Chroococcidiopsis sp. TS-821: one gene and its partner. The protein of the gene in region 2 binds, or shares a complex with, the protein of the main gene of each other region. Links are inferred from orthologs where the notes say so. Each region holds a gene or a part of one and is shown on either strand. Other genes may lie near its edges.

Region 1 (5,503 bases), on a different replicon or contig from region 2:
GTTCGCCTAATTGAGCTTGACGTGCGTACTTTTTCACGTCGGCTGGGTCGGTGAAGGTTTGTCCATCTAACTCACCGCCATAGAAGCTAACAGTGACACCTACTTGCTCGAAGCTGTACTTGGATTCTGCCCGACGGAAAGGAATATCAGCGCGGACAACACCATCAGCATCGGTCAGAATGACTGGGAACGTTTCAAAGAACGCAGGCATTCGGCGGACAAACAATTCACGTCCTTCGGCATCTTTGAACACGGGATGACCCAGCCAAGCTAAGGCAACGCCGTTCGTTTTATTCATCGGACCTACACGGAATAAACCGCCTTTGGCAGGGTTATTACCAATGTAGTCGTAGAAGGCGAGCTTTTCAGGAATTGCCGACCAAGCCTCTGATAGGGAAGCCCCTTCTGCTAGACTTGCTTGTACGCGACGTTCAATTTCTTGTTTGAAATAGCCATCATCCCATTGATAGCGGGTTGGACCAAATAATTCGATTGGCGTGGTCGCGCTGCCGTACCACATTGTGCCAGCAACAACAAACGCAGCAAAGAAGACGGCGGCAATACTGCTAGAAAGTACCGTTTCGATGTTACCCATCCGTAGAGCTTTGTACAGCCGTTCGGGTGGTCGTACTGACAGGTGGAATAAACCAGCAATAATACCAACAATACCAGCCGCGATATGGTGGGCAACAACGCCTCCAGGATTGAAGGGGTTAAACCCAGCAGGTCCCCACTCAGGTGCGACAGGTTGAACGCTACCTGTTAAACCATAAGGATCGGACACCCACATTCCTGGACCAAATAGTCCGGTAAGGTGGAACGCACCAAAACCAAAGCACAACAGACCAGATAAAAATAAGTGGATGCCAAACATTTTTGGCAAGTCAAGCGCGGGTTCGCCAGTACGGGGGTCTCTGAAAAGTTCTAAATCCCAATAAACCCAGTGCCAAACAGCCGCTAAGAATAGTAGCCCAGAAAGAATAATATGGGCAGCAGCGACGCCTTCAAACGACCAAATACCAGGGTCAGTGACAGCACTTCCTGTGATGTTCCAGCCCCCCCAGGAACCAGTAACGCCTAAGCGTGCCATGAAGGGCAGTACGTACATTCCTTGCCGCCACATGGGGTTGAGAACCGGATCGCTGGAGTCAAAAATTGCTAATTCATACAGGGCCATAGAACCAGCCCAACCTGCGACAAGCGCAGTATGCATTAGGTGTACAGAAATCAGTCGCCCTGGATCATTCAAGACGACTGTATGTACTCGGTACCAGGGTAGTCCCATCGACTACGATCCTCCAAGGGTGAATTATGTCTACAACGCAATTTTTCAACTTTTTGTTATTACCAGGTGCTTGCCGAGAAACACAACTGTGTTGAAGTAACAAATTGTCTTCACAGCTAAGCAATGGAAGGACAAACAAAAATGAGAATTATTAAAAAAGTGTAACTATGTCCTGTGCCGATTGCAAGAGCGATCCCGTTGGGTTATTGCACAACTGATTGAATATTTTTCAACTGACACATCGCTTCGGCTGCACCTAAGCGCTCAATGACTTGTTCAGCACTAATTAAGCGTTTGAGAACGACTTGACCAATTCCTTTGGCTGCGGAGTTGTTTTGAAGACTTGCGATGGGTTTGACCTCTACAGTTAATACAATGTCTTCTACAGCATACAACCACAACTTTTCGTTAGCTTCTACAAGGCAAATATTTAAGCGGTTAATATCTGGTTGACGTCGCCACGCAGTTTCGTTCCACAATCCATCCGATGCCCAGACTCGGCAGACTGTCCAGCCATCAGTGAGAAAGAAGTATTTCATACCGTTTTACCGTAAGGCTGCTCCGAATTAGGGAGTACGGGCAACAAAAAGAATAAAGAATAAAGAGAGCCGTCCTGTCGATCGCGCTTTTTGTGAAATAGTATCACGAGCTTCTGTAATCTGTAATTGTTGCAAAATGAGAATCATTCGCCTTGGCAATCAGCTTGTAACCTCTTATGCCGTATAACAATTAGAATTATTACAGTACTGAGTCATTGCTGCTGCTTGAAGCTATAGCTTATGCGATCGCCCACCACTGTAGAATTTATCGACGCGTTTGATGTCATCGTTGTCGGAGCAGGTCATGCTGGTTGTGAAGCTGCTCTTGCTACCGCACGCTTGGGCTGTCGGACGCTGCTGCTGACACTGAACTTGGATAAAATTGCTTGGCAACCGTGTAACCCGGCGGTCGGAGGTCCAGCTAAATCGCAGTTGACGCACGAAGTTGATGCCTTAGGTGGGGAAATCGGCAAGATGGCAGACCGTACCTACCTGCAAAAACGGATACTCAACTCATCAAGAGGACCTGCAGTGTGGGCATTACGCGCGCAAACAGATAAACGCGAATACGCAGCCGTCATGAAAGGAATTGTCGAGAACCAAGAAAATTTGACAATTCGCGAAGCGATGGTGACAGATTTGGTGTTGGGCGCCAACGATGAAGTCATTGGAGTCGAAACTTACTTTGGGGTCGGCTTCCAATCTCCCACGGTGATTTTAACGACGGGCACATTTCTCGGTGGTCGCATTTGGGTTGGCAATAAATCAATGCCCGCAGGACGCGCCGGAGAATTTGCCGCCGAAGGACTTACAGAAACACTCAATCAGCTGGGATTTGAAACTGGACGATTGAAAACAGGAACGCCAGCACGAGTCGATAAGCGATCGCTCGATTACAGTCAGTTAGAGCCGCAACCAGGCGACTCGGAAGTACGTTGGTTCAGCTTTGACCCGCAGGTATGGGTAGAACGCGAGCAAATGCCTTGTTACCTGACGCGCACCACCGCCCAAACACATCAGCTAATTCGCGATAATCTTCATTTATCTCCAGTTTATGGCGGCTGGGTAGATGCTAAAGGACCGCGCTACTGTCCCAGTATTGAAGATAAAATTGTCCGCTTTGCCGATAAAGAAAGCCATCAAATCTTTATTGAACCAGAAGGACGCGATATTCCTGAACTCTACATCCAAGGATTTTCTACCGGTTTACCCGAAGCGCTGCAACTGCAAATGCTCCGTACGCTTCCAGGGCTAGAAAACTGCGTGATGCTGCGTCCAGCGTATGCGGTGGAATACGACTATCTACCTGCAACGCAATGTTACCCAACGTTGATGACCAAGAAAGTTGCGGGTTTATTCTGTGCTGGACAAATTAACGGAACAACAGGGTATGAAGAAGCCGCAGCGCAGGGAATTGTTGCTGGTATTAACGCGGCGCGTTATGTACGGCATCAAGAAATGATTGTCTTTCCTCGCGAACAAAGTTATATCGGGACGCTGATAGACGATTTGTGTACGAAAGACTTGCGCGAACCTTATCGAATGCTAACTAGCCGTTCTGAGTATCGGTTGTTACTGCGCTCCGATAATGCCGATCAGCGATTAACACCACTAGGACGCGAGATTGGGTTAATTGATGACCGCAGGTGGGAGCTGTTTACCCGCAAACAAGCAAACATTGCAGCGGAAAAAGAACGACTTCATACCACACGCGTGAAAGAACACGAACCAGTAGGACAAGCAATCGCAGCCTCTACGCAGCAAGCCATTAAAGGCTCGATCACGCTTGCTGATTTACTGCGGCGTCCTGGCTTTCATTACAAAGATCTAGAACATCATGGTTTGGGTAACTCGGCTCTTGATGTTGTGGAAAAAGAAGGTGCTGAAATTGAAATTAAATACTCAGGCTATCTGCAACGCCAGCAAAACCAGATTGACCAAATCTCGCGACAAGCACACCGCCCATTACCGCCAGATCTAGATTATGCAGCGATCGAAACGCTATCGAAAGAAGCCCGCGAGAAACTTGCCAAAGTCAAACCGCTGACAATCGGTCAAGCCGCGCGAATTGGTGGCGTCAACCCTGCGGATGTCAATGCGTTGCTCGTCTATCTGGAAGTACGTTCTCGTGGCGGCGCGATCGCACAACCTTCCGTTTTAGTATCGTAGGAAAGAAGGGCAATTGAGAAGTTTTGAGCGATGAGTTATGAGTGTTGAGTGGCTATTGACTAGCAATCAATTTTGAATCGAAAAAATTCTCCTCAGATCTCCTCTGTACCTCTACTCCCTCTGCTTTCCTGCTCTAAAAAACCCCGATCCCTCATCAATGGAGTTCTCATAGTGGGCTTATTCGACGATTTCAACCGCTTTTTAGAAAACCGCTTAGAAGAATTTTTGCGCAACAACCCGCATTTGGAGTTTGAAGCGCTTTTAGAACAACTCCGCGAGCAAGAAGAAGATACTTTAAAATTGATTGCGGATTTGCAACTACAAGAGAAGCGCGCGCAAGATGAAATTTTAGCGACTGCGCAAGAAATCCAGCGTTGGCACGTTCGTGTAGAAAAAGCAAAAGCAGCAAATCGACTCGACCTCGCACAACCAGCACAAGAACGCGAAGCCGCATTGTTGCGGGAAGGTAATCAGCGTTGGGGTCACATGCAGGGTTTAAAAGAACGTATTAGCCAAGCAAAAGAACTACTACACCAAATTCAACAACGACGCCAAGAAGTTCAAAGAAAAGCGACAGAAGCACAAGTAAATCGCGCCAATTACCAAACGCAACAACTCTGGGAAACAGAGGGTTGGAATCGTCGCGAGCGATCGCAAGAAGCAGATGACCTCGAAGCAACTTTTCAGCGCTGGGAAACTCAAGAGGAATTAGAACAGTTAAAGCGAAATATGGGCAGATAGGATATTTGCCGTCGTCAAAAAAAATTATTCGTAAGTTAGTAGGTAATTGGTCATCGGTGATTCATTTGCCTTGTCCAGCTACCAACTATTTTGCAGGTGATGAATCAAGCATAGATTTAAACAAACTTTTACTGTTCGCTGTTAGATTGATCTCAGGACTTAGCACGGCGATCGGACCTCTTGCCAATTCCTCTAACTCGCAAATACAAGACTTCTACAAGCTTGTGTTACTAATTACCATTTTTATCAAGTCTAACTGCATTCCGGAATTTTCAGGAAGATTACTATATCCTGAAAAACATCAATAGGGCGAACGATGGGATTCGAACCCACGAATGGAGGAACCACAATCCTCTGCCTTAACCACTTGGCTACGCTCGCCGTTGCATTACTCAGTATACCACTTTTATTCGCAGCTTGATTGCTTTAACACAAAATATGAAAAATCCTCATATTATTACCTACCTTGGAGTTGCAGCCTTAGCAGGAATAGGAATCACAATGGCTGCGACTAACCCAAGCTTGTCAGCCTACGAAGCCTATGCGGTACAACGGTTGACAGAATACTTAAAAAGCGACGTTTGTTCGCAAGTTCCAGAGGCTTTTGGCGATTTCTTGCAGCGTAATTGCGCTAAGATTGTGGATTCGAGCCAAGAGCAAATGCGATTGATCGTTACTCAAGCAACACAGCAGCAAAATTTTATTCTATTTAGTATTTATCGAACGAATCTATCGGTGAATCCTTTACTGCCATCTTATCAATTTGAAA
Region 2 (4,166 bases):
TACCAGTTATGACTTAAAACCTTACATCCAAGAAGAAAATCTTGCCTTTTCTGATGAACCTGTCGCCTTATGGTGGCGACGGTTATCGCGACTCTTATTTTGCAGCTATGGGCTAACGGCAAAATTGCCTAGTATGATGAACCCAATTTATCTACGGGCTGCACCTTCTGCGGGTGGTTTGTATCCGGCTGAAGTTTATCTAATTTCGCGCGGAACACCGCTACTTCCTGCAGGATTGTATAACTACCAACCACAAACACATTCATTGGTTCATTTCTGGGAAAATGATGTCTGGCAATCTTTGCAAACGGCTTGTTTTGGACACTCCGCATTAGAGAAAACCGATTTAGCGATCGTCACCACAGCCGTTTTTTATCGTTCAGCATGGCGCTATCAAGACCGCGCGTATCGCCGTATATTTCTCGATACAGGTCACTTATTGGGAAATATTGAGTTAGCCTGTGCGTTGAATGACTATCGAGCGCATTTGATCGGCGGTTTTGCTGACGAAACGCTCAATCAATTACTCTACCTCGATGCTAAACAAGAAGGCGCGATCGCCGTTGTCGCCTTAGCCGACTTACTTGACGTCCAACAAAATTTTCCTGTAGGAATCACAGCTTTACCTTCTGCTAAGCAGACAAACTACCCCCATATCCCTGATGGCGAACTTTTAGGTTTCTGTCACCGCGCGACGCAAATTGAACCTGATGCAGAGGCGGATAAGTTTCCAGCAGTGACGCCTACTACCTCGTTAGAAGACAAGTACAACTTTCCTTTTTGTCTCAAAGTTTCTACTGCAACGGCGCCCATCGACTGGGGCTTAAATCTCGAAGGATTAGAACGCACGATTCTCCGGCGACGTTCGACTCGCGCTTACAGCGGTGCGGAGTTAACTTTAGATGAACTCAAAGCGTTACTTGATTTTACGTATCAACCGCAAAATTACGTCGAACAAGGTTTAGATGAGTCTCCCGATTACTTCGACTTGAATTTAATCGAAACTTTTATTGCTGTATCAGGAGTAAGGGGGTTAGAAGAAGGCTGCTATTACTACGCACCCAAAGCACAAGAATTGCGACAAATTCGCTTTAAGAACTTCCGCCGCGAGTTGCATTACCTCTGTTTAGGGCAAGAACTCGGTCGCGATGCTGCTGCTGTCTTATTTCACACCGCTGATTTGAAAACAGCAGTTACGCAGTACGGCGATCGCGTTTATCGCTATCTACATATGGATGCTGGACATCTAGGACAAAGGTTAAATTTAGCAGCAATTTACCTCAATTTGGGTGTAAGTGGAATCGGTGGCTTTTTTGACGATCTCGTTAATGAAGTATTAGGAATTCCCGCAGAAGAAGCCGTCGTTTATATTACGACAATTGGACGGCAACGATAACGAATTAGCTTATATATTTGGAACTTTTATGATATTAAATAAATTAAGTTGGGTATCTTAACTATAGCGGCTAGGGCGATCTAATACATAAACTTATAAAAATTATTCTTTCTTGAGCTTTTCTATAGTGAGTAGGTATTTCCAATTGATCTGGATCTTCAGTCATTCCTCTTGTCGATTGGTGGTAACGCTTATCTTGTAGCTGGAGATGGTAATTATTTAGGGTTAGTTTCTAGCGATTAGTATCATCGCGACTCTATTTGCAACTCGTATAGTCAGTATGGCGGTGATAACAGTAGATTCAGTCTACGAAATGAGTTCGGGAAGTAGGGAGGACAATTTGGAAGCTATAGCCCCTTACAATCCTTTTTGCACTAACCCACCTAAAATTGTTTATGAAGATAGAGTAGTTTTGCAAGTAACTAAAAATGAATTCTATAGCTCTCCTGATAGAGTACCAAGTATAGCTCCTGATTTTCTATTTGACATTTTGCTGTTTAAAAGAATCAGAATACGAAAATTCCAAAGTAACGCTATCTTTTAATGCTTTTGACTTTCAAATTCAGATTGCTGAACTTTATGAAGGTATCGATCTTAATGCTTGAGATAAAATGCGAGCAAGTTTAATGACTTATTAGAACTTCCTATTACCAATTATCCATTACCAACCTACACAAGCAATCCAAATATTTAGACAAATTAAATAAATTACTTTCCAATACAAAACCGACTAAAAATCCGATCGAGAACTGACTCGGTAACTTCTTCTCCGGTGATTTCTCCTAAAGCTTGAATAGCCCCTCGCAAATCAATCGTCCAAAAATCTAGAGGTAATTGCTGTTTGATTGTGAGTTGTACTTGCTCTAAAGAAGCTTTAGCACGAGTCAGCGCAGCGGCTTGACGCTGATTAATTGCTAAGTCGGTATCGGCTGAGTAAACTTTTCCGGTGTGGACTGCCGTTAAAATAACTTGTTCCAAATCTTCAATACCTTGATTTTTAGCCGCCGCAGTTGTCACAACGTAACTTATGCTATTTGGATATTTCACGGCTTCTGCTGAAGCTAAGTCAGTTTTATTAATAACTAATATCAACGGACGATGTTGTACTTTTTGATAAATTTCTGCATCCGCCGTCGTCCAACCCGCAGTTGCATCGATAGTCAGCAATACTAAATCCGCCACCGCAGCGCTAGCAAGCGATCGCTCAACACCAATTTTCTCTACTTGGTCTTCAGTCGCTCGAATGCCAGCAGTATCTAATACTTGTATTGGAATACCACCCACGACTAACTGCGACTCAACAACATCGCGCGTTGTCCCTGGTAAATCGGTCACGATCGCGCGATCGCTGCGACTCCACGCATTGAGTAAACTTGATTTTCCTACATTCGGACGCCCGACAATCGCGACTTTTAAACCGCTCCGCAACAGTTCACCGCGATCTGCTGTTGCTAATATTTGCGTGACTCGTGCTAAAACTTCTGCAAGTTGCGATACTATTTCAGTATAATCCAGCGGCGGCAAATCTTCCTCAAAATCGATACGCGCTTCAATTTCCGCAAGAAGGTCTAAGCATTTAGCGCGCAATTGACGAATCGGATGCGCTAATTTACCTTGTAATCCAGCCAATGCAGATTGAGCTGCTTGCGGCGATCGCGCTCCTACTAAATCAGCAATGCTTTCGGCTTGAGTCAGGTCGAGTCTACCATTCAAAAAGGCACGTAAGGTAAATTCTCCAGGCTGTGCGAGTCTTGCGCCTTGTGCTAAACACAACTGTAATACCTGCTGCACTGCCATAATGCCACCATGACAATGAAACTCCACAACATCTTCGCGTGTATAAGAACGCGGTGCTTGCATAATCAGTAGAAGTGCTTCATCGACAACTTGTTTGGTTTGGGGATCGCGAATATAACCATAGAGAATGCGGTGTGATTCCCAAATTTGTCGCCCAGGGGCGTGAAATAACGCTTGCGCAATCGCTAAACTTTCCGTACCAGATACCCGCACAATACCCACACTGCCTTGTTGTGGCACAATAGCAGTTGCGATCGCCGCGATCGTTGTTCCTAGTCCCTCGTATGTCACGCTTTCGTTGAACTGAAGTTCTTTGCACTATGCTAAACATTTTAAGAGAGGTCGGAGGTTAGAGGTTGGAGGTCAGAAAATTTATCTTGATAGTTTGTTATTTGCTATTAAAATTACACGCCTGATGTTGAATATTTCGCAAGTTTTAGCACAAGAATTATCACTTAAACCTTTCCAAGTTGAAAACGCACTTGAATTATTTGCCGAAGGTGCGACGATTCCTTTTATTGCGCGTTACCGCAAAGAACGCACTGGGGAGATGAATGAAGTACAACTGCGCGAATTAGCAGAAAGGTACGCATATTTAACAGAATTAGAAGCAAGAAAGACAACAATCTTAGATGCGATCGCTTCCGCTGGTAAACTCACCGATGAACTGAAACACAAAATAGAAACGTGTTTGCAAAAGACTGAATTAGAAGATCTCTATCTTCCGTATCGACCAAAACGAAGGACAAAAGCAACGATCGCGAGAGAAAAGGGATTAGAACCACTAGCAGCATATATTAAATCTTTAAATTCAAGAACTGCTACGGTCGCCTCATTAGAAAAAGTTGCCGTAGATTATATTTCCGAAGAAAAAGACGTTAAAACAGCCGCAGACGCACTCAATGGTGCTGCTGATATTCTAGCCGAAGAAGTTTCGGAAAAAGCTGATTTACGCGCCTATATTCGAGATTAT

Evidence for each region. Proteins that work in one complex are often made in the same cells at the same time.
Region 1: the proteins of mnmE (region 2) and mnmG are in contact, whole or in part, in a solved structure (PDB 9HIP), measured with the Escherichia coli proteins. The link is inferred for Chroococcidiopsis sp. TS-821 from one-to-one orthologs.

Annotation. Positions count from the first base shown.
Region 1 is NZ_MVDI01000002.1:37,085-42,587, forward strand. What follows is about bases 1,614-4,528. They hold mnmG (tRNA uridine-5-carboxymethylaminomethyl(34) synthesis enzyme MnmG), read left to right. Parts: upstream 1,614-2,064; coding sequence 2,065-3,993; downstream 3,994-4,528. Other genes in these bases: B1A85_RS07840 (hypothetical protein), read right to left, coding at 1,614-1,824; B1A85_RS07850 (TIGR04376 family protein), read left to right, coding at 4,165-4,528. In the rest of the region: psbB (photosystem II chlorophyll-binding protein CP47), read right to left, coding at 1-1,285; more of B1A85_RS07840, read right to left, coding at 1,489-1,613; more of B1A85_RS07850, read left to right, coding at 4,529-4,734; B1A85_RS07860 (DUF4359 domain-containing protein), read left to right, coding at 5,173-5,503. UniProt on the Escherichia coli protein: NAD-binding protein involved in the addition of a carboxymethylaminomethyl (cmnm) group at the wobble position (U34) of certain tRNAs, forming tRNA-cmnm(5)s(2)U34.
Region 2 is NZ_MVDI01000001.1:1,441,174-1,445,339, reverse strand. What follows is about bases 1,295-4,166. They hold mnmE (tRNA uridine-5-carboxymethylaminomethyl(34) synthesis GTPase MnmE), read right to left. Parts: upstream 3,485-4,166; coding sequence 2,105-3,484; downstream 1,295-2,104. Other genes in these bases: B1A85_RS06505 (Tex family protein), read left to right, coding at 3,609-4,166; B1A85_RS06515 (SagB/ThcOx family dehydrogenase), read left to right, coding at 1,295-1,396. Outside these bases: more of B1A85_RS06515, read left to right, coding at 1-1,294. UniProt on the Escherichia coli protein: Exhibits a very high intrinsic GTPase hydrolysis rate. Involved in the addition of a carboxymethylaminomethyl (cmnm) group at the wobble position (U34) of certain tRNAs, forming tRNA-cmnm(5)s(2)U34.